Regions from separate parts of the Aliamphritea spongicola genome, predicted to be linked through region 1. Evidence: predicted binding sites of a transcription regulator. Region 1 holds the regulator's gene; each other region holds the start of a gene.
What was found. The regulator FliA, encoded in region 1, starts transcription of late flagellar genes. The targets are predictions, from matches to a motif close to CTAAAGTTNNNNNNNNNNCNGCCGATA.
Positions count from the first base shown of each region.

Region 1 (10,825 bases):
TCTTCTTCTGCTGAAGGCAATTCTTCAGCTAAAAGCTCTTCTTCGGCTGAGGACTCTGCTTCAGCTGAAGGCTCTTCCCCGCCAAACAGCTCTTCTTCAGCGATTTCCTGAGCATCATCACTCAGGTCAAAACTGATCTCTTCTTCGTTCACCACCGCATCAACCGCTTCCAGAATATCTTCTGAAATATCCTCAGCAATAACCGTCGGCTCTGCTTCCGGTTCAGGGTCAGCCTGAACATGTGTATGGGATGAGAACTCCTGAGCAATTTCTTCAATTTTCTGAATAACCGCTTCAGCAACTGAATCATCGGAAACGATTTCAGCCAGCTGTGATAACAGAGCCGCAATATCATGATCATCATGATGCTCTTCCCGCGGCGCCTCGGTTACCGGCTGCATATTGGTAATGTCTTCAACATAGGCATCCAGATCTGCCGATGCTGATATCTCCGCTTCAGCAACTGCCTCAGTAACAGAATCTTCATCTGCCAATAGCGGCTCATACTCCGCAGCAGAGTCATCAGTTGGTAATAATGCTTCCGGCTCGGTGGCAATTTCAGGGATATCCTGTAATGCACTTACCGGCTCAGAGGCTTCTGCATCCTCGAAGGGATCTGCATCGTACTGATCCAGCTCTTCCTGCAGTAATTCCGCAGCAACACTGATCGGATCATCAATCGTCGATACACCATCATCAGCGGCCAGATCTTCAGGCAAATCGGGAAGAGGCTGTTCTGCTTCCATCGGTTCGCCGCTTACTTCAGCAACAGGCTCATCATCAAACTCAGAAATTACTTCTGCTTCTGTCTCAGTTTCTGCTACTGCTTCTGCGGCCTCAACTTCCTCTGCAGCCTTCACAGATTCAATGGCATGTAACGCAGCGTCCAGTGCTTCTTCACTGTCCGGCGGTATCTCAGACATACTTTCAGCAGGAGCGGCTTGCTCCACTTCTGTCAGATGTTCTTCAGTCTGAATGTCAGCAAGTTCCAGAGGCTCCTCACTTTCAGGCTCAGCCCCTGCTAACTCTGTCGCTAAAACAGGCTCAGCATCAAACTCTTCAGAAACGTTGTCGTCAGCTAACACTGCTATTTCTGCTGTCTCCGAAGGTAATTCTTCTGTTTCATTCAGCGTATCCGGCATAGCCGATTCAGCTGCCATCACATCGACAGATTGCTCAGCTTCTGCAGCAACGGGCTGCACAGCATCCACCTCTTCGACTGCTTCAGACTGATCAACCGCTGTTTCCGGATCCGTCAGCAGTGCATCCAGATATTCCTGCACCATTTGCTGCTGGCGATTGCTCCATGGGGTATCTGTCATGATCCTGACCTCTCTCCAAGCACCCGCAGAATCCGGCTATAAGCCTGTACGCCTGCACTGCTGTCATCCAGTGCAGAAGGCGTAACACCTTTTGAACTGGCTACACGGAAACGGGCATCCACAGGCACGACAGTACTGGCCATCTGCTCCGGATAACGCTGATGCAGTTCACGCAGACAATTCACCGACGAAGCCACTGAACGATCATAAAAGGTCGGGATAAGCGTGAACTCAAGTTTCCGTTTACGGGCACGGTTAACCATATTGATTGTACGTAACATACGGTCCAGCCCTTTCAGAGCCAGATATTCTGTCTGCACCGGCACTAATAGATGCTGACAGGCCGCCAGAGCATTGATCATCAGAACACCCAAAACTGGCGGGCTGTCGATCAGTACCACATCATAACGGTCTTTAAGTAAACGTAATGCTTTTGCAACCTGCAGGCCGAGACCTTCCTGCCCGACGGCTTTGCGCTCCAGAGTCGCCAGTGCGGTCGTCGCCGGCATCAGGTCGATCTGCGGATCAGTGGTTGGCATCAGGATATTATCAACACGGTTCAGCGAAATCTGAGACTGCATAAACAGGTCATATACGCTGTTTTCCAGCTCATCCGGGTCATATTTAAAATAACTGGTCATCGAGCCATGGGGATCCAGATCCACCAACAAAACCCGTTTTCCTGCATCGGCCATTAAACCAGCCAAAGCGACAGCCGTTGTCGTCTTACCAACACCGCCCTTCTGATTTGCGATTGCCAAAATCTGCATTACTGTTCCGTCTCCACCGGCGTCGTTATCGGCTGAGTCAGCCTGTCCACCTCAAGCTCATTGCGAGGGACCTTACGCCTAAAAATTACTTTACCGTCTTCCGTTTCAACCCGTTCCATATCAGCAGGCGTCGCTCTGTCTTCAACAAGTACCGAGCTAACTGCATCTTCACTTACCTGCTGACTGCCAAAAGCGGCCACTACCCGCTGGGTTTTCCGGTCACGGGATACCACTATAACCGCCCGACGATTAATTCGCCGGCCATCTTCAGTACCATTATCCCGCACCGGCTGATACTCACCAAACCCTACAGCAGCCATACGGTGTGGCTCAACACCATTAAGCTCCAAAATGCGCACAATTGAAGCAGCCCGCGCAGCTGATAATTCCCAGTTCGAAGGAAATTCATCCGTCGAGATATACTGATCATCAGTGAAGCCTTCAACATGGATTGGGTTAGGGTATTCTTTCAGTATTTCAGCCACCTCAGCAAATAATGGATCAATACTGATCGGTGGCAAGGCGCCTCCCTCAGGAAACACCAGATTTGCCCCCAGCTCAATCGCTACCCAAAGATTATTACTCTGAACCTTAAGATGTCCATCCCGAATCAGCTTTTTGAACTGCAGCTGGGTTTTATCAGCAATTTCACCAAGAATGACACTGTTTTCCGGCTTCGGAGGCACTATTTTGACTGTCGGACTGTTGTCATCAGATTCACCGCCATCAAAAATGCCGATGCCGATGGAATCAGCCTGCGCCTCCTGATTAGCCGGACCTTCAAACTGATCTGTCTGAAAACCTGCAAACACCCCGGAAAGCGCAGAAGAAATCTCTTTATACTTTTCTTCATTCACCGATGAGATGGCATACATGACAACAAAGAAAGCAAACAGAATCGTGATGAAATCCGCATAGGAAATTATCCAACGATCCGTATGTGAACTGTCATCTTCTACTCTGCGACGGGGCATCTGACACCTCTTAAAATTAGCTGAGGTAGCCCTGCAGGCGTTGCTGAATAATACGCGGGCTCTGTCCTTCAGCAATAAACAGTAAGCCTTCGAGCATCATTTCCTGGTAGTGAAAACGCTGCTGAACCAGAGAGCGTATTTTATTAGCAACCGGCAGGAAAAACAGGTTAGCAATACCCACGCCGTAGACAGTGGCCACAAAGGCTGTCGCAATGCCGGCACCCAGCTCATCCGGGCTATCGAGGTTAGACATCACGTGAATCAATCCCAGTACAGCACCAATAATGCCCAGTGTAGGCGCATAACCACCCATACCTTCGATGACCTTGGCACCCTGTATATCGCGGTATTCACGGGTTACCAGCTCCGCCTCAAGCGAGGAGCGAATAACATCCACCGAACGGCCATCTACCAGCAACTGCAACCCGGACTGAATAAATGGGTCCGCCTGCTGATCGATTTCCCCTTCAAGTCCCAGTAAACCTTTACGACGGGCCGTTGCACACCAGCCAACGATCTGGCTGATACCGTGCTCAAAATCCAGTTTGTTTTTGCCAAACGCCCAACCCAGTAAATACATACCCCGCTTAAAATCACCACTGGGTGACTGCACCAGCGAAGCCGCAAATGTACCACCGATAACGATAAGTGCCGCCGGAATGTTGACCAGCTGATCCAGATGACCGCCATCCAGATAATTCCCGCCAATAACAGCTAACAGCGCCAGGATTAACCCGCCAATGCTGACCAGATCCATCAACGCCCTCCCTTATTCTTTAACAGCTGTCCGATATCATTCAGTTTCAGGATGTGATCAGCAACACCGGCATTGATCACAGCTTTTGGCATACCAAAAATTGTACAGGTCGACTGATCCTGCGCCCAGATATGACTGCCCGCCTGTTTCAGCAGCTTCGCGCCTTCAGCGCCATCTGCCCCCATGCCGGTCAGCACGATCCCTAATACATGTTTACTGTGAATTTTGGCCGCTGATGCAAACGTCACATCAACGCTTGGCTTATAGGTAACCCGCTCATCGCTTGGGAAAACTTTAACCCGATCGCCTCTGCCAGGCTCAAAAATCATCTGGCTACCACCCGGCGCAAGGTATGCATGGCCCGGTTTCAGCACATCACCATCTTCTGCTTCTTTAATATTAATCTGGCAGATTCCGTTTAAACGCTGAGCAAACACCGAAGTAAAGGTCTTCGGCATATGCTGTACCAGCAATATCGGATAAGGAAAGCTTGCCGGAATCGAGGGCAGTATATCCTGCAGCGCAGCTGGACCACCCGTTGAAGAGCCGATGACCACAACCTTACAGGGTGGAAAACTCACCCTGTTTACGGAGTCATGACCGCCTGCTGCCGGAGAGGCAGAGGACGAAGCAGTGGAAGCCGGAGCAACAGCTGTACCGGATGATGCAGTTGCCGTTCTGGAAACCGTTGTGGCAGGTCGTGTCAGACCTGACGAACGTGATGCAGGTGCAGCACCGGAGCGGCTGCTTAAGGACGTTGCCTTACGAGGCGGATTAGAACGGTGCCGGTTACCCAGCGCCAGTACTTTTTCAACTACCTGAGCAGAAACGTCGCTTTCTTTCTCAATCCAGAGTTTGGCGTCTTTTTCCAGGTAATCGGCAGCACCGGCATCCAGCGCCTCAAGAGTTACCCTCGCACTGCGCCGGGTAAGAGAAGATAACATCAGAATCTGACAGGGGGCATCCTTCATAATGCCCTTAACCGCTTCAATGCCATTTAACACCGGCATTTCCACGTCCATCGTCACCACATCAGGATTCAACTGTACAGCCTGCTCAATTGCCTCACGGCCATTTTTAGCTGTGCCGACAATCTGTATACGCCGGTCCTGGCGCAAAATCTGGCTAATGCGGTTACGAAAAAAAACAGAATCATCAACAACAAGAACCCTAACCGCCATCCATTCCTCCGGCGACAAATGATACAGAGAGCCATGCCCCGTAAGGCATGGCATAACTCATTTAAGACGCATAATGCTTAAGTAAGTTAGGGATATCAATGATCAGCGCAATGCGGCCGTCACCGGTAATTGTTACACCGGACAGGCCTGGCGTTCCGTACAGAACACTGCCTAACGGTTTAATAACAACCTCTTCCTGACCCACCAACTGATCGACAACAAATGCCACCTGAACAGTACCAACATTGGCAATAACCACATGGCCCTGATCCGGCAACTGATCTCCCTGGTGTCCGTCAACCAGCCAGCGCTTAAGGTGGAACAGCGGCAATGCACGGTCACGCACCACAATCGCCTGCTGACCATCAACGACGTTAATCTGTGTCAGATCCAGGCTGAAGATTTCATTCACATTCACCAGCGGTAATGCAAACGCCTGATCTTCCAGCAGAACCATCAGTGTTGGCATAATTGCCAGCGTCAGCGGTACCTGAATTTCGATCCGGGTGCCTTCGCCCAGTGTGGAATCAATTTCCAGCTTACCGTTAAGCTGAGAAATCTTGGTTTTAACCACGTCCATACCGACACCACGGCCGGATACGTCGGAAATTTCTTCTTTGGTTGAGAAACCGGCAGCAAAGATCAGGTTGAAGCATTCCTGATCACTCAGGCGGTTTGCCGCTTCAACATCCAGCATGCCACGCTCAACAGCCAGACGGCGTAACTTGTTAGGATCCATACCGGCACCGTCATCTTCGATAACCAGCAGAATATGATCCCCTTCCTGTTCAGCCGAAAGCAGTACGCTACCTTCACGTGGCTTCTCGCGATTAACCCGTTCATCCGGCATTTCAATACCATGGTCGATCGAGTTACGCACCAAGTGAATCAGCGGGTCCGCAAGGGCTTCGACCAGGTTTTTATCCAGATCGGTATCTTCACCGCGCAGCTCCAGACGAACTTCTTTATTCAACTGACGGGACAAGTCACGTACCAGACGCGGGAAGCGGCCAAATACTTTCTTCACCGGCTGCATGCGGGTTTTCATTACTGACATTTGCAGATCGCCGGTCACCATATCCAGTGAGGCCAGCGCCTTGGTCAGCTCAGTATCTTCATTATCCGCACCCAGACGCACCAAACGGTTACGGACCAGTACCAGCTCACCTACCATATTCATGATCTGATCAAGCAAACGGGTATCAACACGAACATTGGTTTCAACATTCGCCTTCTTGGCATCCGCTGCTTTTGCAGGCGTCGCTTTCGCCGCAACAGGCTTAGGCTCTGGCTTCGGTGTACCGGTAAATGCACCCTGACCCTTCGACTGCAGATCATCCAGCAGATTTTCAAACTCCTGCTCGGTAATCAAATCATCCTGAGCAGTCCGGGCAGAGGCCGGCGTTTCAGCCTTTGCAGGCTCCGCCGCCGGAGCAGACGCTGCTGCCGGTGCAGAAGTAGCCTGTTTAACAGCCTGATCCAGCAGCTGGTCAAACTCAGAATCTGCCATGGAGCTGGTCGCCGGTGCCGCAGGTGTAATACCAGGCGCGCCGGTAGGTCCGTGCAACTCATCCATCAGGGAATCGAATTCATCTTCAGTAATCAGATCACTCTGAGGGCTTGCAGCAGGGGTGATACCAGGTGCACCACTGCCATGCAAATCATCAAGCAATGACTCAAATTCATCTTCAGTAATCAGATCAGACTCAGCGGCAGCAGGTGCTTCTTCGGCTGCCGACATCCCGGAAACCATTTCATTAAACTGTGCACCCAGATCAGCAGCCGGTTCAGACGCAGGAGCTGCCGCCGGTGCCGGAGCATCCACAGTGATACTCTGCCCTGCAGCCAGCGCATCAAGCTTGGCAATCAGATCAGCAGGTGCAGGTTCCGGATTTTCACCGCCGCGTACGTCTTCGAACATTGCGTTTACAGTATCGAGGGCCTGTAATACAACGTCCATCAAGGCTGCGGAGACTTCTAAGTCATCATTACGCAGCATGTCGAAAAGATTTTCCGCACTGTGACAGCAGTCAACCATCGGTTCAAGCTGTAAGAATCCGGCGCCACCTTTAACGGTATGGAAACCACGGAAAATTGCGTTCAGCAACTCCCGGTCTTTCGGATTCTGCTCGAGATCAACTAACTGTTCAGACAGAAGCTCAAGGATTTCCCCCGCTTCTACCAAAAAATCTTCCAGTATTTCCTGATCAACATTTAAAGCCATTGCCTACCCCTGTTAAAAACCTAAACTGGAAAGGAGGTCATCCACATCATCCTGGCTGGAAGCAACTTCATCATTATCTTTTGCTGCCATTTGTGGGCCTTCAGCCATTACTTTCTTCTTTTTGGCCAACACTTCTGCGTCCGCCGTCATACCGTCAATACCATTCAGACGATTCACTCTGGAAGCAACTTCCATCAGATTAACCAGCTGTGACTCAATGTCGGTAACCAGCTGAATAACACGCTTAATCAGCTGCCCTGTAATATCCTGATATTCCTGTGCCAGTAAGATATTTGTCAGACGCTCTTTCAGCTCAACCAGGGCATCTGAGTTATCAGTTGCATGCTGACAGGCAAGCTTATACAGGCCTTCCAGCTCAGGTTTATCCTGCTGAACCTTATCGAACTCTTCCAGCAAACGCTGGCGGCGACGGAAACCTTCTTCCAGCTCGGATACAAGACTCAGTGAAATATCTACACTGTCTATTGTCTTGTGAGCATTGCTTTCAGTCAGTTCGATTACATATGACAGACGGTCACTGGCATCAGAAATTGATGCAATATGTTCTTTTGAATCCTGCAGCATCGCATTACTGCTGACATCATCGGAGAAGCTGACAATGGCATTATGCAGTGAGCGAGTCAGTGTACCGACTTCGTGATACAGCGCCTGATGACGTTTTTCATTCAGGTCGTGGATCAGCGTCATTGCTGCACCAACATCTCCGTTGGCCAGATGTTCCACAAGCTTGTCAGCATCCTGCTTCAACTCAAGCTCAAAACCACTTGCTCCCTTATTCTCTATCGTCTCAGACATCGCCATCACCTAGCCCAGCCGTTCAAAAATCTTGTCGATTTTTTCTTTCAGCACCGCTGCGGTAAACGGTTTAATTACATACCCGTTAACACCTGCCTGAGCCGCTTCAACAATCTGGTCACGCTTCGCTTCCGCCGTAACCATCAGAACAGGGATATGCTTCAGATTCGGATCCGCCCGAACGGTCTTAAGCAGATCGATACCTGTCATGATTGGCATGTTCCAGTCTGTTACGAGGAACTCAATACTGCCGCTTTGCAGAATCGGTAAAGCAGTTTTACCGTCATCGGCCTCAACAATATTGGTGAACCCCAGATCGCGGAGCAGATTTTTGATGATACGTCTCATAGTAGAGAAATCATCTACCACAAGTATTTTTATGTCTTTTTTCAAGACTATCCCTCCATCAGGAAAACTATCTGACTGTAGTTAGCCAGCGGTATCTACCGATAAGACTGCCAGCTATTGCCAGTCTCTTAACCGACTTCGCAAGCGTAACGCTGCCTGACTATGAATCTGGCTTACTCTGGATTCACTGACACCCAGGATCTGACCGATTTCTTTTAAGTTCATTTCTTCGTCGTAGTACAACGACAACACTAATTTTTCCCGCTCCGGCAACCCTTCGATGGCCGTTGCGATTGCCTGAACAAATCCCAGCTCTTCATGTTCATCTTCAGGGCTTAAATTCTCTGCGGCGATATTTTCACCGGGACCGTCTTCCTGCGGACCAATCAGCTTTTCAAAGCTGAACAGCCGGCTCTCAGCGGAGTCCTTCAATAATGCGTGATATTCAGTGATAGTGATATTTAATTCAGCGGCAACCTCCCCATCTTGGGCATCTCGGCCAGTACGGGATTCAATTGCCTGAATTGCTTCGGAAACACGGCGACCATTACGGTGTACTGAACGGGGGGTCCAGTCGCCCCTACGGACTTCATCAATGATGGATCCACGGATGCGGATACCAGCATAGGTTTCAAAGCTTGCGCCTTTGGTGGGATCGTATTTTTTGCCGGCCTCAAGCAAGCCAACCATGCCTGCCTGAATCAGATCATCCAGCACAACGTTTGCGGGTAAGCGCGCCAGCAGATGATGCGCAATTCGTTTTACCAACGGCGCATATTGCTCAATCAGCTCCTGACCCGACTTAAACTGTAACTGGTTATACATATTTGCTCTTCTGACTTGTCAGCGTTGATTTGCCCCTTTAACCAATCGCTCAACAAAAAACTCCAGATGACCCCGGGGTGAAGATGACACACCCCAATCATCTACTTTTGCCGCCAGCTGCTTATATGCCAACGAGGCCTTACTCTTAGGAAACGCTTTTAAAACAGCACGTTGCTGCTGTACACCTTTACGGACTGACTCATCATAAGGGATTGATCCCAGGTATTGAAGCGTCACATCCAGAAACCTTTCCGCCACCGTCAGCAGCTTACTGTATATATTCCGGCCTTCCTGCTCTGAACGTACCATATTGGCAAGTACCCGAAACCGGCTTACCTGATAATCACGGTTCAGCAGCTTCATCAGCGCATAAGCATCCGTAATTGAGGTCGGTTCATCGCACACTACCACAACCACTTCCTGCGCAGCTTTGACGAAGCTCACAACCGTGTCAGAAATACCCGCTGCGGTATCAATGATCAGCACATCCAGCTCATCTTCAATATCACTGAATGAATGAATCAGTTCTGAATGCTCATGGGCACTCAGCGTCGTCATTTCCTGTGTACCGGAAGCTGCCGGCACAATATGTACGTTTTCACCGACCTCGATCAACAAGTCCCGTAACGAACAGTCTCCGGCAAGCACATCTGTAATGTTTCGCTTTGCTTTTACACCCAGCAACACATCCACATTCGCCAATCCCAGATCAGCGTCCATCAGCACAACCCTGCGACCAATCTCCCCCAGCGCAAGACTCAGGTTCACTGACACATTGGTTTTGCCAACGCCGCCTTTACCACCGGTAACTGCGACAACTTTCACCGGGTGCGGACTAGTCATTATGTCTTCCTATCTGATATCCCATCAATCAACCCACTGCCCATTTTGTGAAAGTTTATCCTGACGCCGGTCCTGCGCCATCCGCTGATTACGGGAAACACGCTGCGCTGTCACCACGGCACGGCTGACCAGATCCCGCTTATGAGCAACATCCAGATCATCCGGCACCCGCTGACCATCAGTCACATAGGTAACCGGCAAACCGTTATCAACGATAAGTTCGATCGCCTCGCCAAGGTTTCCGGACTCGTCTAACTTACTGAGAATACAGCCATTAAGCCCCATACGGCTGTAGGTTTCATAGGCATTCTCAATCACATGCTTTTGGCTGGAACAAGAAAGCACCAGCAGCTTTTTCATCCGCACACTGACACTTTCCAGCATATCAAGCTGGGCCTGCGTATGCGGTTCGTGTGCACTCATACCTGCGGTATCAATCAAGACCAGTCGCTTATTACGTAACGACAACAAAACTTCATCAAGACTGTGGTTTTCATCTACCACCCGCACAGGAATGTCCAGAATCCGGCCAAACGTCAATAATTGTTCATGCGCCGCTATACGATATGAGTCAGTGGTCACCAATGCCACACTGGAACTGCCATGTTTGAGTACATAACGCGCAGCCAGCTTACCGATTGTGGTGGTTTTCCCCACACCGGTCGGCCCGACAAAAGCAATCATACCGCCACGCTCTACAAAATCGCCGCCAATCACAGGTATCGAGTCACTCAGACGGGATAACGTATCCCGCCAGCCATCATC
Region 1 covers NZ_JAFIDL010000005.1:71,211-82,035, reverse strand. The annotation lists gene JYB63_RS15330 (hypothetical protein) at 1-1,322, opposite strand, end outside; gene JYB63_RS15325 (ParA family protein) at 1,319-2,092, opposite strand; gene JYB63_RS15320 (flagellar motor protein MotB) at 2,092-3,066, opposite strand; gene JYB63_RS15315 (flagellar motor protein) at 3,083-3,823, opposite strand; gene JYB63_RS15310 (protein-glutamate methylesterase/protein-glutamine glutaminase) at 3,823-5,004, opposite strand; gene JYB63_RS15305 (chemotaxis protein CheA) at 5,066-7,228, opposite strand; gene JYB63_RS15300 (protein phosphatase CheZ) at 7,241-8,044, opposite strand; gene JYB63_RS15295 (chemotaxis response regulator CheY) at 8,054-8,425, opposite strand; gene JYB63_RS15290 (RNA polymerase sigma factor FliA) at 8,507-9,217, opposite strand; gene JYB63_RS15285 (MinD/ParA family protein) at 9,236-10,060, opposite strand; gene flhF (flagellar biosynthesis GTPase FlhF) at 10,085-10,825, opposite strand, start outside.

Region 2 (10,825 bases), on a different contig from region 1:
CCGGCCGCATGGAGAATATAATTCCCCCCGGCCAGCAACCCGGCATTCATGCTGTCGGAGGATTCCTGCATGGCCTGCCCGTCTGCCACTTTAGAGGCCGTTAAGTGTCCGCCACAACGCAACGGCAGACCCAGCCGGCGGCACAGCTGGCCAATTGCCAATGCAGAAAGATTGGCCTCCGGCGTGCCGAATGTGGGTGCACCGCTTTTAAGGTTCATGGTGGTAAGAAAGTTGCCGTAGACCACCGGGGAACCGGGACGGATCAGTTGCCCCAGTGCAATGCCCACCATAGCTTCAGCATGGGCTTGGGCAATCAGGGCCGGCTGGGTCACCGGCCCCATCGCACCGCCGAGAATAAAGGGCGATAACACAATGCCCTGATTCGCCCGGGCATAGGCCTTCAGCGAACCGGTCATTACATCATCGAATACCAGCGGAGAGTTCACATTGATATTGCCCTGAATCACACAGTGTTTATCCATATAATCCTGACCGTATACCAGCCGGGCCATGGCAATAGAGTCCTCTGCCCGTTCCGCACTGGTTACCGCCCCCATGAAAGGCTTTTCGGAATACCGCAGATGGGCGTAGGTCATATCCAGATGGCGTTTATTCACCGGTATGTTCACCGGTTCACAAACGGTGCCGCCGGAATGCTGTAGCCAGAGAGTCAGCTGTGCCAGTTTGACGAAGTTTTCAAAATCACTGAGGGTGGCATAACGCCGGCCGTTATCCAGATCGGTCACAAAAGGCGAGCCATAAGCTGGGGTCAGCACGACAGAATCGCCCCCCACCGGGACCACATAATCCGGCTTACGTCCGTAAAGATTAAACGTATGAGGTGCCGTCTGACACAGTGCCCGGGCCAGGCCCCGGGGAAAACGTACCCGGTCCCCGTCAACCATCGCTCCGGCGGCGGCAAACAGCGCCAGCGCTTCTTCATCGTTTTTAAAGACAATGCCGATATCTTCCAGGATCCAGTCTGCCTGGTCTTCCAGCGCATCCAGTGCGGCGTCATCCAGCAAATTGTACAGCGGCGTTTTGCGTTCGATCAGGTGCACCTTCGGCTGCGGATTTCCCCGCTGAGTGATCCTGCCCGGACGACGGTTACGCCGGGATGGCCGGCCAGTCTGCTTGCCGTTCTCTGAATGCAACATCCGCATACCCTCTTAAATGAAAGCAGTGAAAACAATGAAAGCCCCACAGGCTAAATACAGAATCAAAATTATTGATCCATGATCAGCCATACACATGAAAAATGCGCCGACTCTCTGTTATCTTTGATATAAATTAAGGTATCACCGGTAATTTAACCGGCACAATGCAAAAGATTTGCTCAATCCGTTCAAATAATTTGAACTAAAAACCACCTGTTATGAGTTAATATTATGCGCTTCAGACACTACGACAGCCTGCGCCTGTTTGACGTGGTCGCCCGCCACCTGAGCTTCACTCAGGCTGCCGAGGAACTGCACCTGACCAAGGGTGCAGTGAGCTACCAGATTACCCGGCTGGAAGAAGCACTGGGATTCAGCCTGTTCATCCGCCAGCACAGGGGGATTCTGCTCACCCCCAAAGGGAAGCAGCTCTGGCATACATCACAGGCGGCCTTTCATGATCTGGAGAATTTAATCACTCAACTGAGAGAGGACGATACCAGCCGGATCACCGTGGGCATGTCGACCTACTTTGCCTCCCGCTGGTTGTCACCACGGCTGATGAATTTTATGGCTGAACATCCCAACATCAGCTTGCGGTTACAGCCGATGATTGACCTCACGGACTTCCATACCGAGAACATTGATATGGCGATCCGCTGGGGTAAAGGCCACTGGCCCGGCATGCATGTGGAACTGCTGCGACAGGCGCCGGTGCGGCCGGCAACCGGTAAAAAAACCGCCGCAGCACTGGCCGGGCTTTCCTCCCATGAATGGGTAAATACTCTGACATTGCTGCACGACCGGGAGAACAGCCCCGCCTGGCAGGAATGGCATCAGCGGGCCGGCGAAACCTACCATGCTAAACAGGGTGGACTGGTAATTCAGGACCCGAACGTCCGGGTGCAGGCGATGATTGACGGCCAGGGTGTGGGATTATATGACGACCTGATATCCGCCGAGCTGAACAGTGGCCAGCTGAAATGGCTGTCGGACATCAGCATGCCGGAGTACGGATACTTTCTGGTGTATCCGGCCAATGCCCTGAATAACCCGGCCTTACGGACCTTCCGGGACTGGATTATCGAAGCGGCTGAAATGCCCTACTGAAATGCCCTACTAAAATGCCCGGCTAAACCTGTTCAAACTACGATGCGCTCAAATTCCGGGCATAAAAAATCCCTGCACTGGCAGGGATCTTTCTAAACGATGCCCTCAGGCATACACATTGATATTTTGCCCCAGCGATGAGGTCGGATCAGCAGGCACAACCGTGCTGTTGATCAGTTGCAGAGCCATCTGGCCTTCATCTTCGATCTGCTTTATCGCTTTCGCTGTCATCTCAACACCCACCTCAGCCTGAATATTCTGTTGCTGATAGGCGGATACTGACGCGGCAGAGAGTTCCATGATTTTATCCTCTGGTGAAAACAGGCACAGGAAGGTTAACGGCCATAGCTGCAGAGACTTTACCGAAGATCGCAACAAACTGGATGAAAAGAATTCATCTGACGGTCAGATTGCTGAACAGCGCTTATATTGCTCACTGTACATCACCATACGGCGCTCGACCTTAGCGGCGACCCCCAGCAACCAGAGCTTCTGGTTATAACTGCCCCGCCGGTAGCCACTGCGCCCTTCGTGATACGCCAGATACTGACCGTAGGCATCGCTGCGGGAAACCCCCGTCAGGCGCTCGGTGTCCCGGGTATACCAGCCCACAAAATCCACCGCATCGGCAAAATTATCCCGCCGGGCCTGCTCGTTACCGGTCCGGCTGCGGTAATCCCCCCAAACACCATCCAAGGCCTGGGCATAGCCAAAAGCGGTGGACTGACGGGCATACGGAATCACTCCCAGAAACCATTTGTAACCGGGCCGCGCATCAGCCACAAACTTAGATTCCTGATGCATGATTGCCATCATGACCGGGATGGGGGTTCCCCAGCGGCTGTGACTTTTCTGCACCGCTTCATACCAGCCTTCGCGGGCATCCAGAACCGAACAGATATCATCCAGATTCATGGGCCGTAAAAACGCAAACCCGGCATAGACCACCAACACAGTCAGTAAACAGACGGCGCTCATCCAGCCCAGCAGAGACACCTCCCCCAGGCCACGCTGCCAGCGAGACCAGCGCGGGGAGTGCAGCTTAAAATTTAGCCTGCCAGGCAGTCTGAAAAACATCGTTTCAACTCGTTACATTTAATTATTCAGGGCCAGATATATCAGCCGGTTATACACAGCGCAAACAGATTCACCCACTTGCTGACCTGCGACAATTTCCAGCCGGTAATCAAAGCCGGACAGTGCTCAGCGACGGCGCCCGCGACGCTTACCGGACGCTTTGGGTTTCAGCCCCAGCGCTTCTGCCCGTGCCTGTTTTTTGGATTGCGGACGACGCTTTTTCTCCGCCGCCGGCTTGTTCAGATCCGGCTCAAAACCCGGATACCACTGCCGGTTAAGTTTTTCATCCAAAAGAGTTTCGATCGGTTCCAGCAGATGAAGTTCATCCTGGCTCATCAGAGTGACTGCCAGCCCTTCCCTGCCGGCCCGTCCGGTACGGCCAATCCGGTGAATATAATCCTCAGCATTGTGGGGCAACTGATAGTTGATCACATAGTTCAGGCTGTCGATATCCAGCCCCCGGGCAGCCACATCGGTTGCTACCAGCACCCGTACTTCACCCTCACGGAAGGCTTCCAGCTCCCGTTCCCGGGCCCCCTGGGATTTATCCCCATGCACCGCTTTGGTATTCAGGCCATCCGCCGTCAGTTCCCGTGCCAGATAATCTGCTGCCTGCTTGGTACGGGTAAACACCAGTACCTGCTGCCAGTTATTGCTGCCAACCAGATAGGACAACAGCGGATGCTTTTTCTCCGCATCCACTTCATATATTTTTTGCTCCACCCCTTCAGCCGGACTGTTACGGGTATCGATCTGCAGAATTTCCGGGTCATTCAGCAAGGTCTTGCTGAGTTTAAAAATGGCATCATCAAAGGTGGCAGAAAACAGCAGTGTCTGCCGTTGCTCAGGCAGTTTTTTCAGCAGTTGGCGGATTTCACCGATGAATCCCATGTCCAGCATCCGGTCCGCTTCATCAAACACCAGACTTTCAACCTGGCTCAGATCCACCGCGCCTTTGAAGATAAGGTCCAGTAATCGTCCGGGCGTCGCCACCAGCAGATCGACACCTTCCTGCAACGCCGCAATCTGAACATTCAGGCTGGCACCGCCATACACCAGACAACTGCGTATTCCGGTATTTGCTGCATAGTCCCGGGCACTTTTAAACACCTGCTGGGCAAGCTCTCTGGTTGGCGTCAGAATCAACACCGCCGGCATAATATTACTGCGTTGTCCGGCATGACTATCAGCCATCAGCCGCTGCAGCAACGGCAGCACGAATGCCGCTGTTTTTCCCGTACCAGTTCGGGCACCGGCCATCACATCCCGCCCGTCAAGAATCAGTGGAATGGCGCCTGTCTGCACCGCAGTTGGCTGCTCATATCCCCGTTCGCGAAGCGTATCAGCCAGCGTCTGATGCAATCCCAATTCTGTAAACACTTACCTGTCCTATACTGAAATCTTTAAACCTGCTCCGGCTGCCAAATCCGGCATCTGAAGCACATTTAGAACACTTAAAAATATAACTGTCTGTAAGTGTATCAGCTTCCTGCTGGCAGGACTCAGAAGTGTCTGATTCCACTGACAATTCCCGCAGCTTCATACTTAAGTTGCAACAATTGACTCAGATCAAGTTTCCCGTCTGCAACCCTTGATGCACGTCAAGATCCACAATGACCCTTCTGCTAGCATGGTTTTACGCATTTTTCTTGGAAGCCAAAACGATGAAAGAAGCAACAAGTGCAACACCGCAGGAACAGTCCCGCGGAGAAGAAACCAAAGCGTTTCTGTTTTTAACCGGGGTTATCGCGCCAGCCGTGGCCGTATCCGTCGTAGTCGGTTACGGATTCATTGTCTGGATCTCCCAGATTCTGACCGGACCTCCGGGAAGTTAATCCTATGGTCGATCTGAGCCGTCGGGCACTCTTCAGAGGTAGAGTGTCCAGAGATCAAGCCGGAAAGCCTCTTCGCCAGAACCTTCCCTGGATCAAGGATGAGCAGCTGTTCCTTGCCGACTGTCACCGCTGTGACGCCTGCATAAAACAGTGTGAAACCCAGATCATTACACGGGGTGACGGCGGTTTCCCGACAATCGATTTCAGCCGCGGCGAATGCACCTTTTGCTATCAGTGTGCCAGCGCCTGTGACCAGCCACTTTTCTGGCCGGAAACAGAACAGCCCTGGAAACAGAAGATAGAAATCGGTGCCAAGTGCCTGACCAACAGCGGCGTTGAGTGCCGCAGCTGCGAAGACAGCTGTGAACCTTACGCCATCAGCTTCCGCCCAAGGCGGGGCCAGGTCAGCTCACCTCAGATCGACACTGACCAATGTAACGGCTGTGGCGCCTGCATCAGCACCTGCCCCAGCAACGCCATCACAATCAATCATGGAGTCCAGCTATGAACGCGCAACAGGATGACTCGTATCACGACGATAAGGACCTGCATATCGCCAGTCTGGTCGTCATGAGCCACCCGGACCACTTGCAACAGGTACAGGAAACGATTTTCAGCATTCCCGGTACGGAGATTCCGAACTCCACACCGGAAGGCAAGCTGGTTGTCGTACTGGAAGCGGACGATCAGGCCCAGTTACTGGACCGGATCGACCACATTCAGGGCGCCGACCACATTCTTTCAGCATCACTGGTGTACCACCACATCGCCTGATGCTGTTTAGCACCACCGAATATCGCGGTTCGCCGCAAAGACAAGAGCGACCCGGCTTCCGTCTGACGGAACAGGGCCTGAAGAATAAACACAGGTAAACAAGAGAGGATCACCATGAAGGTATCCAGACGTGACTTTGTAAAAGCGCAGGCAGCATCTGCTGCAGCTGTTGCGGCCGGCATCAGCCTGCCCAGCCAGGCGACTAACCTCATCACCAAGTCTTCCGAGACTGAAGTGAAGTGGGATAAAGCGCCATGCCGTTTCTGCGGCACCGGCTGTTCAGTACTGGTCGGCACCCAGAACGGTAAAGTAGTAGCCACACAGGGCGACCCGGAAGCTCCGGTAAACCGTGGTCTGAACTGTATCAAGGGCTACTTCCTGTCAAAAATCATGTACGGCAAAGACCGTCTGAATACACCGCTGCTGCGGATGACTGACGGCCGCTACGACAAGAACGGCGAGTTCACCCCGATCAGCTGGGATCAGGCTTTCGACATCATGGCGGAAAAATGGAAAGAATCCATCGCCAAGACCCGCAACTCTGACGAGATGCCGCCTGTCGGTATGTTCGGTTCCGGCCAGTGGACAGTTATGGAAGGCTACGCGGCTTCCAAGCTGATGAAAGCCGGCTTCCGTTCTAACCACATCGACCCGAACGCCCGTCACTGTATGGCATCTGCGGTAGGTGGCTTCATGCGTACCTTCGGTATCGATGAGCCGATGGGTTGCTACGACGATCTGGAACAGGCCGACGCATTCGTGCTGTGGGGCTCCAACATGGCGGAAATGCACCCGATTCTGTGGTCCCGTCTGACTGACCGTGCCCTGAGCGCCGATCACGTTAAAGTCGCTGTACTGTCTACCTTCAAACACCGCAGCTTCGAACTGGCTGATAACCCGATCGTCTTCACTCCACAGACTGACCTGGCGATCCTGAACTACATTGCGAACTACATCATCCAGAACGATGCGGTGAACAAAGACTTTGTTGAGAAGCACACTAACTTCCGTAAAGGTGTGACTGACATCGGTTACGGTCTGCGTCCGACTCACCCGCTGGAAAAAGCGGCTAAGAACCCGGGTAAAGGCGGTTCTGATCCGATCACTTTTGAAGAATTCGCAGAATTCGTCAGCACCTACACCCTGGAATACACTTCTGAGCTGTCCGGTGTTCCTCAGAAGAACCTGGAAGAACTGGCCAAGCTGTATGCCGATCCAAACCGTAAGGTTGTGTCTTACTGGACCATGGGCTTCAACCAGCACACCCGCGGTGTATGGGCCAACAACCTGGTGTACAACATCCACCTGCTGACCGGTAAGATCTCTGCGCCGGGTAACGGTCCGTTCTCCCTGACCGGCCAGCCTTCTGCCTGTGGTACTGCCCGTGAAGTAGGTACTTTCGCACACCGTCTGCCAGCAGACATGGTTGTGAAGAAGAAGCCACACCGTGATATCGCTGAGAAAATCTGGAAACTGCCGGAAGGTACTGTTCCTGCAAAAGTTGGTTACCACGCAGTCTTGCAGAACCGCATGCTGAAAGACGGCAAGCTGAACTGCTACTGGGTAATGTGTAACAACAACATGCAGGCAGCTCCGAACATGAACGAAGAAGGCCTGCCAGGTTACCGCAACCCGGCTAACTTCATCGTGACATCTGACCCGTACCCAACTGTTACTGCTCAGGCATCTGACCTGATCCTGCCAACAGCAATGTGGGTAGAGAAAGAAGGTGCATACGGTAACGCTGAACGCCGTACCCAGACCTGGTACCAGCAGGTACCGCCAAGTGAAGGCGCTAAGTCTGACCTGTGGCAGCTGGTTGAGTTCTCCAAGCGCTTCAAGGTTGAAGAAGTATGGTCTGATGCCCTGCTGGCAGCGATGCCTGAATACCGTGGCAAAACTCTGTACGACGTTCTGTACAAGAACGGTCAGGTTGATAAATTCCCGCTGTCTGATCTGCCGGAAGGCCAGATCAACGATGAAGCCAACGACTTCGGCTTCTACGTACAGAAAGGTCTGTTCGAAGAATACGCTGAATTCGGCCGTGGTCACGCCCACGACCTGGCACCGTACGACATGTACCACAAGACCCGCGGTATGCGCTGGCCGGTTGTTGACGGCAAAGAAACCCTGTGGCGTTTCCGTGAAGGTTACGATCCATACGTGGAAGCCGGCAGCGAAGTACAGTTCTACGGTAAGAAGAAAGACAAGCGTGCGATCATCTTCGCCCTGCCTTACGAGCCTGCTGCTGAATCTCCGGATGAAGAATTCGATCTGTGGCTGTCCACCGGCCGGGTTCTGGAACACTGGCACACTGGCACCATGACCCGCCGGGTACCTGAGCTGTACCGGGCCTTCCCGGACAGCGTGGTGTACATGCATCCGGAAGATGCCAAGAAGCGCAAGCTGCGCCGTGGTGACGAGGTCCGGGTGGCATCCCGCCGTGGCGAAATTACTACCCGGGTAGAAACCCGTGGCCGTAACCGTCCGCCGGAAGGTCTGGTATTCATGCCGTTCTTCGATGCGAAGCAGTTAGTTAACCGTCTGACACTGGATGCTACCGATCCGCTGTCAAAAGAAACTGACTTCAAGAAGTGCGCTGTGCGCATCGAGAAGGTTTAACGCCTGGCGCGTTAAGAATCTGATTAATGAAGCAGACCATGGACAAGCAGCGTCGCTCTGAATCATCCGCCAGCAAGGCACCGGCAAGACGTCAGTTTTTTACTGACGTCGCCCGCGGTGCCTCTGCTGCCGGCATGGTTGGCCTGGGCCTTACCGCCTGGGCAAGCAGCGCAAAGCGCAGTGATCCTCAGGCAATCCGCCCACCCGGCGCATTACCCGGCGATGACTTCCTGAATGCTTGTCTGCGGTGTGGTTTGTGTGTGGAAGACTGTCCTTACGACACTCTGAAACTGGCAACTTTATTCGACCCTGCACCCAGCGGTACTCCCTGGTTTGAAGCCAGAAAAGTTCCCTGCGAGATGTGTGAAGATATTCCCTGTGTGGCCGCCTGCCCAAGCGGCGCGCTGGATCCTGCACTGAAGAATATCGACGACGCCCGCATGGGCACCGCCGTGCTGATTGATGAAAAGAACTGCCTGAACTTTCAGGGCCTGCGTTGTGATGTTTGCTACCGGGTATGCCCGTTAATTGACGAGGCAATCACTCTGGAGCGACAGCGCAACAGTCGTACCGGCAAGCATGCTTTATTCATTCCTACCGTTCAGTCCGATGCCTGCACCGGCTGTGGTAAGTGTGAAGAAGCCTGCGTACTGGATGAAACCGCCATTAAGGTCCTGCCACTGGAACTCGCCAGTGGCACCCTTGGCCAGCACTACCGGCTGGGCTGGGAAGAAAAGGCCCGTAACGGCGGCTCACTGGTACCGGAACAGTTAAAACTGGAAATCCGCAGACCGGAGAACAGCAATGCCAACTGAACGTCAGGCTAACAGCCACGTTGGTGCTGAAGCGGCAGCAAAACTGGGATGGTGGCATGCTCACCGTTTTCTGGTGCTGCGCCGTATCAGCCAGCTGAGCATTCTGGCCCTGTTTGCTGCCAGCTTTCTGTACGGACTGGATATCCTTAAGGGAAACCTCAGCAGCTCCACAGTGCTGAATACAGTGCCTTTAAGTGATCCGTTTGTACTTGCACAACTCATCGCCAGTGGTCACTGGCCGGCTGAAACAGCGTTACTGGGCGGCGCAATCGTCCTGCTGTTCTACATGCTGGTCGGCGGACGCAGTTACTGCAGCTGGGTATGCCCGGTGAACATTGTCACCGATGCTGCCAGCTGGTTACGCCGCCGATTAGGTATCAGCAAAACAACCCGGATATCCAACAGCCTGCGCTATTGGTTACTGGGGCTGTCACTGCTGCTACCGGTGGTTGGCGGACTGCTGATCTGGGAACTGGTGAATCCGGTTTCCCTGTTGCAGCGCGGACTGATCTTCGGTCTGGGCAGTGGCTGGGTACTGATTGCCATGATCTTTCTGCTGGACTTACTTATCAGCCAGCGGGCCTGGTGCAGCCACCTGTGTCCGATGGGCGCCTTCTACGGCCTGATAGGCAAGCTTAGCGTGATCCGGGTCAATGCCAGACACCGCGAACGCTGCGATGATTGTATGGACTGTTACAAGGTCTGCCCTGAACCTCAGATTCTGAAACCGGTATTAAAAGGCGCTGCCAATGGTGTCAGCCCAATTATTTTTGCCTCTGATTGTACAAATTGCAGCCGCTGCATCGATGTATGCGCTGAGTCTGTATTTGAAATCAATACCCGATTTACCACTGAGGTGGAGAACAAAAAATGAAAAACCTATTGCTACTATCTTTAATTGCCATCCTGTCTGCCCCTGTTGTTGCTGAAGAGTTTGGCGATCTGGGCGGTTCACTGCGCAGCCATGACCTGGACAGCCAGGCAGCCACCGCTGAGCTGAAAAACTACCCGAAAGAGCATGAAGGCCTGCAACTGGATTACGTACAGCAGCCACCACTGATCCCGCACTCAATCCGCGGTTATCAGGTGAATAAGAACTCTAACAAGTGCTTAAGCTGCCACAGCTTCAAGAACTACAAAAAGTACGGCGCAACCAAGATCAGTATCACTCACTTCAAAAACCGTGACGGTGTAGAACTGACTGATGTATCACCACGCCGCTACTTCTGCCAGCAGTGTCACGTTCCTCAGGTAGAGGCACCACCACTGGTTGAAAATACTTTTGAGCCTGCCGGCGCAGCCGGCGAGTAAGGAGCACAGCCATGCAGTTAATCAAATCGATTTGGCGCACTCTGACTCGCCCTGCCGTACACTACAGCCTGGGCTTCCTGACTGTTGGTGGCTTTGTGGCCGGTATCATCTTCTGGGGTGGTTT
Region 2 covers NZ_JAFIDL010000003.1:427,861-438,685, reverse strand. The annotation lists gene JYB63_RS12005 (trimethylamine methyltransferase family protein) at 1-1,157, opposite strand, end outside; gene JYB63_RS12000 (LysR substrate-binding domain-containing protein) at 1,389-2,267, shown strand; gene JYB63_RS11995 (putative motility protein) at 2,373-2,567, opposite strand; gene JYB63_RS11990 (transglycosylase SLT domain-containing protein) at 2,673-3,344, opposite strand; gene JYB63_RS11985 (DEAD/DEAH box helicase) at 3,471-4,724, opposite strand; gene JYB63_RS11980 (periplasmic nitrate reductase, NapE protein) at 5,009-5,179, shown strand; gene napF (ferredoxin-type protein NapF) at 5,184-5,687, shown strand; gene JYB63_RS11970 (chaperone NapD) at 5,684-5,953, shown strand; gene napA (nitrate reductase catalytic subunit NapA) at 6,068-8,575, shown strand; gene napG (ferredoxin-type protein NapG) at 8,602-9,390, shown strand; gene napH (quinol dehydrogenase ferredoxin subunit NapH) at 9,380-10,264, shown strand; gene JYB63_RS11950 (nitrate reductase cytochrome c-type subunit) at 10,261-10,701, shown strand; gene JYB63_RS11945 (cytochrome c3 family protein) at 10,713-10,825, shown strand, end outside.
Region 2: JYB63_RS11995 (putative motility protein) is a predicted target of FliA. The motif match lies at 2,604-2,630, and genes of this name have one in related genera.

Region 3 (10,825 bases), on a different contig from region 1:
ACTTTCTATAAGAAGATCCGTGCCGGCATCGTTAACTGGAATAAACAGATTACCGGTGCAAGCAGTGCAGCACCGTTCGGCGGCGTCGGTGCCAGCGGTAACCACCGTGCCAGCGCGTACTATGCGGCGGACTATTGCTCATACCCGGTTGCCGGCATTGAAGCGGACAGCCTGGCCATGCCAGCCACGCTGTCACCGGGCCTGACACTGGACTAAGGCACACTGCACAGCCGGTTTTCCGGCTGTGCATGTCGCATCAGGCAGTGCAGACAGCCGCTGCCCAGTGCTACCCTGTTAGCCATACAGGTGCTCACCAATTCTTTTAACGCTTATACATTCAGGTACCTTCGATGACAGCACGCGAAGCCAATTTTGACGGCCTGGTCGGCCCGACTCACAACTATGCCGGCCTCTCCTTCGGTAACGTTGCCTCCGAACAGCATCAGGCGGCGGCTTCCAATCCGAAGCTGGCAGCCAAACAGGGCCTGCAGAAAATGAAAGCCCTGCACGATATGGGTTTTGTACAGGGTGTACTGGCCCCTCAGGAACGCCCGGACATTGCCACCCTGCGCCGACTGGGCTTCACCGGTTCTGATGCCAGCGTACTGGCCAGTGCCGCTGAACAGGCGCCCCGCATTCTGGCGGCCTGCTGCTCGGCTTCCAGTATGTGGACAGCCAATGCCGCCACCGTATCCCCAAGCGCGGATACTGCCGACGGGAAAGTACACTTCACCCCGGCCAACCTGACCAACAAGTTTCACCGTTCTATCGAACACAGTGTGACCGGCCGTATTCTGCAGGCAACCTTCGCTGACAATCAGCACTTTCAGCACCATCATGCACTGCCCGGCGTTGAACACTTCGGTGATGAAGGTGCCGCCAACCATACCCGTTTCTGCCACGACTACGGCCAGAAAGGCATCGAGTTTTTCGTCTTCGGCCGCTACGGTTTTGATATGAGCAAACCGGCGCCGCAAAAATACCCGGCCCGTCAGACACTGGAAGCCTGCCAGGCAATTGCCCGCAAGCACGGCCTGAGCGACAGCCATGTTGTATATGCCCAGCAAAACCCGGCAGTTATTGATCAGGGCGTATTCCATAATGACGTGATCGCGGTGGGTAACGGCAAACTGCTGTTCTGTCATGAAGAGGCATTTCTCAATCAGGCTGACGTTAACGCTCAGCTAACAGCCGCCATGAACAACGACTTCGAGATTATCGAAGTACCGGCCAGCAAAGTGTCTGTACAGGATGCCGTGCAAAGCTATCTGTTCAACAGCCAGCTGCTGAGCAAACCTGACGGCAGCACCCTGCTGGTCATTCCGGAAGAATGTGAAAAGAACCCTGCAGTCTGGAATTACCTGCAGGAACTTGTCAGCAGTGATGCCAGCATCAGTGAGCTGAAAGTCTTCGATCTGAAACAAAGCATGAGCAACGGTGGCGGCCCTGCCTGCTTACGTTTACGGGTTGCCATGAACGACGCTGAACTGGCGGCGTTCAACCAGAATACCCGGATGAGTGACAGCCTGTTTACCACCCTGAATGCCTGGGTAGATAAACACTACCGTGATCAGCTGCTCGAAAAAGATCTGGCGGACCCGCAGTTATTGACGGAATCCCGTACCGCACTGGATGAACTGACGCAGATTTTACAGCTGGGATCAGTGTATCCGTTCCAGCGTGAAGGTCGCTGTCACGGCTAATTACCTGCACACCAGAACATAACGCCGGTATACTGCCGGCGTTTTTCGTTTTTACGGCAGGACAAATGAGGAAGATGACTATTAATCAGGTACAGGTCTATACAGTTAACGCCTTCACCTATCAGGGCAAAGGCGGCAACCCAGCCGGCGTGGTACCGGATGCAGACAGCCTCAGTAGCCAGCAGATGCAGGACATTGCCCGGCAAATGGGCTATCCGGAAACAGCCTTTGTCTGCTCCCCTGAACAGGACTCAGCCGCAAACCTCAAAGTGCGCTTTTTTACACCAACCGCAGAAGTGGATTTTTGTGGCCATGCCACACTGGCGACCTTCAGCCTGCTGTGGAAGCAACAAACACTCTCTGCAGGCAACTATATACAGGCCACCGGTGCAGGCCTTCTGAAAGTCAGCATCACAGAAAACGGTCAGGTATCCATGGATCAGCAACTTCCTGAATTCCTGCAAACCTTCAGTGCAGACGTGATTGCCCCCTTACTGAACCTGCCCGCAACCGAACTCAGTACCGGCTTACCTATACAGGCAGTATCAACCGGCCTGGCTGATATTCTGGTACCGTTGCCGGCAAAAACGCTGAACCGGCTCACTCCCGATTACACAGCGCTCAGTCAGTTCTGCCAGCAGCACAACCTGATTGGCTTACATGCATTTGAGTTACAGCCAGCGGGCTCAGTTTTTAGCGCAGAATGCCGCAACTTTGCGCCCTTGTTCGGTATCCCTGAAGAAGCGGCCACCGGCAGCAGCAACGGTGCCCTGGCCTGCTATCTGCAAACTTACTGTTGCACTGAGCAAACCGAATTCAGTTTCCTGCAGGGGCGTTCGCTCGGCCAGACGTCGCAGGTTAACAGCAAACTTCAGATCCATCAGGAACGCATCAACCGGGTACAGGTTTCCGGTACCGCGCAGCAGATCAGCCAGCAACGAGTCACCGTGACCGAATAAACCGGTATAATCCTCCGAAAATTTTCTCTCTTATATTCAGATTTTTTCTACCGCCGCCGATAACCTGATTATTCACTCATATCTGGCTCTTATATTGATTCTGTGTCTGTTGTTATCACTGCCAGCACTATCAAAGGACGATTCTTGTGAAAATCTCATCTTCAGAGGTGGCCTTCAGGACCCTGCATAACAGAGAAGACAGCCATCATTACGAACAGAAAACCCACGCCTCAGCAGTACGAAGCCGTAGCGGTCTTGGTGTAGGCACGGGCCTCACCCTGACCGAAACCGTCACCGACCTTTCTTATCAGGCGAAAATGCGTCACCGGGAAGGTAATTCTCTTTCCAGCCAGTCAGTTATCACTCAGAACGGCCAGAGCCGGACACTTGAAAATACCCGGAATATTGAAACCCTCACCCGCACAACACTGGGGCTGGATGCCCAGTCGGTCCGTTTCAATTTTCAGCTTCCGGTTCAGACCCAAAGCCTTAACCTCCAGCAAGCCCAGGTGTATCAGAACGTTTCCCAGCTGAATCAGGCACAGACACAACTCACTGCCATCAGCGCAACTGCATCCACCAATGCCCGGGTAGACATTACTGAACAGCATTTCTACAAAGAGGCAGAAAAGCTGCAGGTAAATACTCAGGGAACTGTGACCACCGCCGACGGCCGGCAAATCAATTTCGCCATGGAACTGGAAATGGAACGCAGCTTTGAGCTCGAGGAAAGCATGCAGATCCACCATAGCGAGCGGGAAGTCATGGACCCGCTGATGATTAATCTGGGCGGTGCCGGTGCGGCACTGACCAGCACCAGCTTCAGTTTTGATCTGGATGCCGACGGCAGCGAAGAGAATATATCCTTTGCTACCGGCGGCAGCGGCTTCCTGGCCCTTGATATCAACAACGACAACGTAATCAATGATGGCAGCGAACTGTTCGGTACCCAGGGCACCGATGGTTTTGCTCACCTGGCCCGTTATGATGACGACGGCAACAAGTGGATCGACGAGTCTGACGAGATCTTCGATAAACTTAAAATCTGGAACAAGGATGAAGCCGGCAATGATCAACTGATCAGCCTGAAACAGGCCGGCGTTGGCGCAATTTACCTCGGTGCTGGCAGCGGCAACTTTGATCTGACCGACAGCAGCAACCAACTGCTGGGGCAGGTTAAAAGCAGCGGTGTTTTTCTAATGGAAGACGGTCAGGCAGGCACCATTCAGGAAGTGGATCTGGCCATTCATCCCGATGCCCCGCCGCCACCGGAAATCCCGGAGCAGCCCGGCCAGCCAGCTACCGTCACAGAGATCACCGATACATCTGGCGCCCCCCGGTTTGCCAGCATCTTTGATCTGATGATGCCTGAAAACAACCAGCCACGTGTTACCCGCCGTACTGAAACCACGACGGTAACCGATGGCGAAAAACTAACAGTAAAAAGCGATAACACTGAGGAAGCCCCCAAAGAAGCCAAAAAGGTTCATTCTGGCGAACTGGGTGAAAACATCCTGGAGTCTCTCAACCGGCTGATTGAGCTGTCGCACCTGAAGGATGAAAAAGAATATGATGCGAATCAGCATCTGAAAGACATCATCCAGAATCTGCGCAAACATCACCAGGCGAGCTGACTATCGCTATCCCGTCATGTCCGGCAGGCGCAGCTTTCTGCGCCTGGCTATCGTTGTAAACAAACCCGCTGCCTTTGCATACACAACCTCTGTGGCTCTAAAGCCTCAATTCTGTTGGCTCACGAACAAATCCTGATGCAGAGTTATTATCCCGTTCATAATAACAACAGCTGTAACGGGAGCCTGAAATGACAACATCCCGCCGACCGGAAGTGCCTGCCAACCTGCTTGAAAAGTGGCAGCACGTTATCGATTTGCTGGCCCGGCTCAGCAACACCCCTGCGGTACTGATTACACAGGTCAGGCAGGATGACATCAGCCTGCTCCTGCGCAGCAGCAATGCCGAAAATCCCTTTCGCCCCAGAGGCTTCAATAAACGCTGCAGTGATATGTACTGCGACAGAGTCGTTAAAGATCAGAGCGCCTTGCTGGTCGAAAATTCCCGCCAGACTCAGGACTGGCAAAACGCCCCTGAGGTCGAAAACGGTATGACCTTCTATCTGGGTTATCCGCTTAGCTGGCCGGATGCAGAACCCTTCGGCACCATATGCGTGATGGACTATCAGGCAGATAACCGGGCACTGGATTACCGGCATCTCATGGAAGAATTCCAGTCACTGATCAATCATGATCTGAAGCTGTTGCAGGAATTACAGACCCACCGGCAACAGCAATCCCGGCTCGAACAACACCTGCGAACACTGAATACGGAGATAGACAGCCGCACCAGTGACCTTGATGAAATTAACACGGCTCTGCGGGTGCTGTTACGTCAGCGGGAAAATGACCGTCAGGCACTGGAACAGGAAACCTGTGCAGAGCTCAGCCAGCAACTGTCTCCCCTGCTTGAGCAACTGGCCAGCGAGCCCCTGAGCAATACTCAGCAGGATTGTCTGCAGTTAATCCGCCAGCAACTGGTGCCCGCCGATAATGCACCGCTGCAGAATCTGCGCCTGCTCAGCCCTGCCGAACAGAACATTGTCAGCTATATACAGGCGGGGAAATCCAGCAAAGAAATTGCCGAACTTTTGCATATCAGCAAAAAAACTGTCGATTATCATCGCCAGAACATCCGTAAAAAGCTCGGTCTGAACAGCGCCTCAGTCAGCCTGAAAAGTTACCTCACCCCGTACTTTCCCCGCACTTAACTGGTATTTAATTCCAGCAAACCGCTATTTATGCTGAATATGTGCTTTCGGCCTGCTCCGGTAAGCCGCTGCAGAAGCACGCCTTACAGACATTTGCCCGGAATATAAATAATGAAAAAATGCATAATTACGCACGCCGGACTGACCGGTAAACTGCTTCGCACAGCTGCGATTGGTCTGCTCAGTGCCGGACTCATCGGCAACGCTGCAATCGCCGAAGATCTTCCACCACCGGCTAAATTCAACGCCGACAACCGCCTGGAACTACCACTGGATTATCGGGAATGGATTCAGGTGGGTTCTAATGTTTCACCTAACGAACTGAACAACGGTAAAGCACCATTCAATGAAATGCGCACCATCTATATGGACCGGGGTGCATTCAAACACTGGAAAGAAACCGGTGAATTCCGTACCGGTACCCTGATTTTAAAAGAAGTGATGAGCATTACCCGCTACCAGGGTATGACCGGTACAGGTTATGGCGCCGGTGAAGTAGTTGCCGTAGCAGGTATGCTTAAAGACCCGGTTAAATTTGCCAATGAGCCGGGCCAGTGGGGTTTCTACCGTTTCCCGAAACTGGAAAACAGCGAGTTCTTCCAAAAAACCAGTGAACAGTTCCCAACCGGAAAATGCTCCGGCTGCCACACCGCCGGCGCGCAGGATGACATGGTATTCACCCAGCATTACCCGGTATTAACCGATGCCAAAGGCACCGGCCGGGTCGCGGTACCGGTAGAATAATTTAACTGTCTTTGTGGGCTGACCAGTCGTAAAACATCCCTTCACTACGGGGTCTGGTCAGCCTGAAACCATACTTTTCATACAGCGCCGGCACGTCTCCCATCAGAGTAATGTAAGAATCCTTTGGCGCATTATTTTCTAACCAGGCCATCAGGGCATTCATAATCACCCGGCCCAGCCCCTGTCCCTGACAGTCCGGATCAACCGCTACATCTACAATATCGAAGTTCAGGGCACCGTCACCGATAATCCGCCCCATACCGACAGTTTTACCGCAATCAACAATGCAGACGCCATAGAGGCTGGCCGCCAGCCCGCGGGCCACCGCATCTGCCGGCCGGGGGCTCAGCCCGGTTATCGCTCTCAGACGGATAAAATCCTGCGCGCTCACGGTTTGTTCAACTAAAACTGGCTGTGTCATCAGTTATACCCTTCCCATAACTCATTCAGCGGATAACCACTGAATTCTTTCGGCGTATGCAGTACCACATGGCTGCTGATGTTCACCTCACCGGGCAGTACATCCAGCAACTGATCATTGATGGCGTTATACCGCAGCATGTCCGGCGCAACAATGCGCATAAACAGATCAAAACTGCCACTGACCACATGGCATTCAACAACTTCCGGAATCGCCTGCGCGGCTTCCTGAAAGCAACGAAACGCCTCGGTACTCTGATCCTTCAGGCTGACGGTGGCCACCACAGTCACGCTGCGAAACAGTTTTGCCAGATTAACAATGCCCAGATACGGTCCGATCAGCTCAGCTTCCTGTAACTTACGTACCCGGTTCAGACAGGAGCTTGGTGACAGCCCCACCCGGTCCGCCAGTTCCTGATTGGTAATCCGCGCCTCACCCTGCAGCACCGAAAGAATATTTCGGTCAATACGGTCTAACTGCATTTTATATCTCTTTTCTGCTTTATTTTTATACCGCCAGACATCAGCTATTTGCTGAACACCTGCGCTAAGCCCCAGTATATATTGGTATATCTTCAGGATATACGCCAGAACACTGGCATTTTTATAATAATCGACTAGACGAAATATTATTTCGCGTTACGTCATAATCATGAAGATTCTACCTGACAGGCGGGTAAATTACACAGCTCATTCGGCCACATACCCTTTAAAATAGACGCAATACAAAAGATTACTGAAGCCAGGCCACACGATATTCTGCATATACTGTCACGCAGACCCGGCCGGCTCATTATAAGAAGGTAAAGTCTATGCTGATTATCCGCCCTTGCCAGCCAGGCGATCTGAATGACCTGATGCACATCTCAGCCGTTGTCGGTCGCGGTATGACTTCTATGCCTGCCGATGAGGCCGCATGGAAAAGCAAAATAGCTGCTTCACAAAAAGCCTTTGCCGGAAAAGCCGATGCCAGCAGCACATACTTTATGGTGCTGGAAGACAACCAGACCGGGCAGGTTGTGGGCACCACCGCGATCTACACCGGCATTGGTCTGTCGCAGCCGTTCTATTCCTACAAGGTATCAACCCTGGTCAGCAGCAGCCAGCAACTGGACATGATCCGTCAGGCAAAAGTGCTGAGCATGGTAAATGACTACACCGGTGCCACCGAAATCGGCTCTCTGTTCCTGCTGCCGGAATACCGTAAGCCGGGTGTAGGTAAGTTCCTTTCCCGGGCACGTTTCCTGTTGATGGCAGACTTCCCTCACCTGTTTGCCGACACCGTAATGGCTGAACTGCGGGGCTGGCAGGATGAGAACGGCAACTCACCGCTGTGGCAGCATCTGGGTCATAAGTTCTTTGCCATGGATTTTCAGGAAGCGGTGCGCACTGCCGCGCTGGAAGGTTCACAGTTCATTTCGGACATGATGCCCAAGTACCCGATCTACATTGACCTGCTGCCGGAAGCCGCACGGGATGTCATCGGTAAACCTCACGACAGTTCTGCTCCGGCCCTGAACATGCTGAAGAAAGAAGGTTTTCAGTTTACCGGTTACGTTGACCTGTTCGACGGTGGCCCAAGTGTACAGATCGCACGGGATGAAATTCATACCGTTCAGGAAAGCCGTACCGCAGAGGTAACCACCGTTAAGGGCACCAGCAACGGCCAGCAACAGGAATACATTATCAGTAACGGAGAGCTGGCAAACTACCGTCTGGCACTGACGCCGGCCAGCATCGACAGCAAAGGTCAGTTACATCTGGCCGCTGAAAATCTGGATGCCCTGCAACTGCAGGAACAGGCACAGGTACGCTACGTGGAAGCCCGCAAAGCCCGACCGGAAAGTAACGCGCAAGTGGCTTAAGCCGCTCAGATAGATATTCCCTGATAACCGAAATGCCGGCATAAGCACTTATAACAGTGCTTATGCCGGCATTTTTTATTTCTGAGACTTACCTTCTAAAGACACGCGTTTCTCCATTTTCTGCAAGATCCCCGGCACCAGAGTTTCAGAAAAGCCGGCGACCACCAGCACCAGCATGACCTGCCAGTAGCTGTCAAAACCGGTCAGGGCCACCACCGCACCGGATTTCAGTACAATAAACGCGATTGCCGCGGCCACAAACGATAACAGCAGGCGCTCCGCCCCCAGGAATACGTACTTACGCTTCTGACTGTACTCATAAAAGTTCAGCGTGGAAGCGTTCTTCAGCACACTCATAAACCCACCGAGTGCAGCGGCTAAGAACGAAGTGAAAATCACCCACCATTCATTATCCGGGCTGCGCTGATCCATCAGCTGTAAGCACACCAGAAATAATACCGGCACGGTGACAAAATGCGGCAGCAAATAATAAAACCGATTCTTAGTCGCTTTGGCGTATTCTTCTTCAATAATGTGGATCAGGTGCTTAAAGGTCTGCTCGGCTGTTTCTTTATCCAGCGCGTCATTCTTCAAACAATCTTCTACGGTTTTGGCAATGCGGTACTTCATCGCATTCAGGTTCGGCGAGCGGGCCAGTAAGCCCTTGGCATTGAAATACAAATGCCGGATATAGCTATAGCGTTTATCAATATCCTGACTGCGCGGGTTTTCAGAGATATAAACCCGCAGGCTGTTATTGATATCCGCATCATCTATCTGATACACCATAAACAGCTGACGTTTCACAAATACATGGCTGATCTGATTACCGTAAGCATCTTCACCTGATTCGCAGGCCTTCTGAATATCAGCCGCGAATTCTGTATTCCCTTCACACACGGACATCACCGCCCTCCTTATTCAGCCGGTATCCTTTTCTCATTAAAACAAAGCATAAACCAGAAGGCTTCAGGAATAAAAAAATCCGACAGATCAGAGACCGGCCGGATTCCAGAAAAGCGCTAGTGAATCAGTTAGTTGATTCGAAAATCTTATCCGCGTTTGCCTCAACAAATCCCTGATACACAACCCCTTCAGCATCCGGGTAACGCTTGGCAAATTCATAGAAACAGGTCGGAATTTCCTGCTGTGCGCCGCAACCGAATTCATACACCTGACGGTCTGCCATCGTAGAGCCCTGCTCCAGCAGATTGGCCGGCGTACCTTTCACTTCACCGCCAACAGTATTCACCGCAAAACCAGCATCTTTTACCCGCTGCAGCACTTCAACAATGCTGTCGGTACTGTTCAGATGATTAATGCTTACCGTGAAGTGGTTAACCCGTACCCCAATGGCCAGCAGCCAGGCACCGTACTCACTTTCAGCCATAACTGTCTGATAGTCTTCCAGTGTCGGCATGTCCCAGTGACGGGCCGAGTAAAAGACTGCCGGCGTCAGGGTCTGCGGCTCAATCTGCGCCGTATAACGGGCGATAATTGCCTGTGTTTCTTCGCTCAGCAGTTCCGTCAGTAACTCGGAACAGAAGATTTTTGGCTGCTTCGGATCAGGATGAATAAAGCTGTGTGCCCGCAGTTTCTTTGCTTTGAACTCGTAGCTGTCCTGACGCTCATAGCCCATGCTCAGAATCACCGGTTCCAGATTATCCAGTTGTAACGGCGTACCGGCGAACGTACGGAAAGCAACATGATCATTGATCACCTCACCGTCAGTGGCAACAAACAGTTCCTGAATGCTTTTTGCCTGTGGGGTGATCTGAATATAGTCCTGCCAAAGGTTAGAAAAGAACTGCTCGACCTGCATAAAAACTCCGCTCGTTAGTGCCGTATCACGGGCGTAAACCGCCCTTCTTATTCCCTTAGTGTGGTTGCTGTAGCAGCCTTTATCAACCAAAAAAACTTACCTGCATGAACAATTAAAACTTACTCTAAACTGAAAGCAGATCTTGTTTATACCAGTTGTTCAAATGCCGTTGAGGTGACTATTTTTTCCAGGTCAGGCAGCTCCGATAACTCTTGCCGAATCCGGGTCAGACGTTCCATTGATGCCGCTTCAACAAACAGCAATACATCAGTAGAACCGCTCAAAGCATGGGCCTGACTGATTTCAGGAATCCCGGAAAACTGCTGCTTCACCGCCTGTAAATCAAAAGGCCTGAAGGTCAGTTCAAAATACGCTGACACTTTATGCGCTTGCAGATCACCACCCAGCTCAATGGTATAGCGGCGGATAACCCCACGGTCCTCAAGCTTACGGATACGGTCATTCACCGCCGTACGGGATAAACCGACTTCATTGCCGATTGCCGCCACTGACTGGCGGGCATTTTGCTT
Region 3 covers NZ_JAFIDL010000001.1:960,182-971,006, forward strand. The annotation lists gene astD (succinylglutamate-semialdehyde dehydrogenase) at 1-216, shown strand, start outside; gene astB (N-succinylarginine dihydrolase) at 351-1,703, shown strand; gene JYB63_RS04465 (PhzF family phenazine biosynthesis protein) at 1,778-2,662, shown strand; gene JYB63_RS04470 (SPM autocatalytic domain-containing protein) at 2,809-4,296, shown strand; gene JYB63_RS04475 (helix-turn-helix transcriptional regulator) at 4,485-5,444, shown strand; gene JYB63_RS04480 (cytochrome P460 family protein) at 5,556-6,188, shown strand; gene JYB63_RS04485 (GNAT family N-acetyltransferase) at 6,190-6,609, opposite strand; gene JYB63_RS04490 (Lrp/AsnC family transcriptional regulator) at 6,609-7,091, opposite strand; gene astA (arginine N-succinyltransferase) at 7,421-8,473, shown strand; gene JYB63_RS04500 (hypothetical protein) at 8,549-9,379, opposite strand; gene JYB63_RS04505 (DUF1338 domain-containing protein) at 9,504-10,295, opposite strand; gene JYB63_RS04510 (Lrp/AsnC family transcriptional regulator) at 10,442-10,825, opposite strand, start outside.
Region 3: JYB63_RS04470 (SPM autocatalytic domain-containing protein) is a predicted target of FliA. The motif match lies at 2,698-2,724, and genes of this name have one in related genera.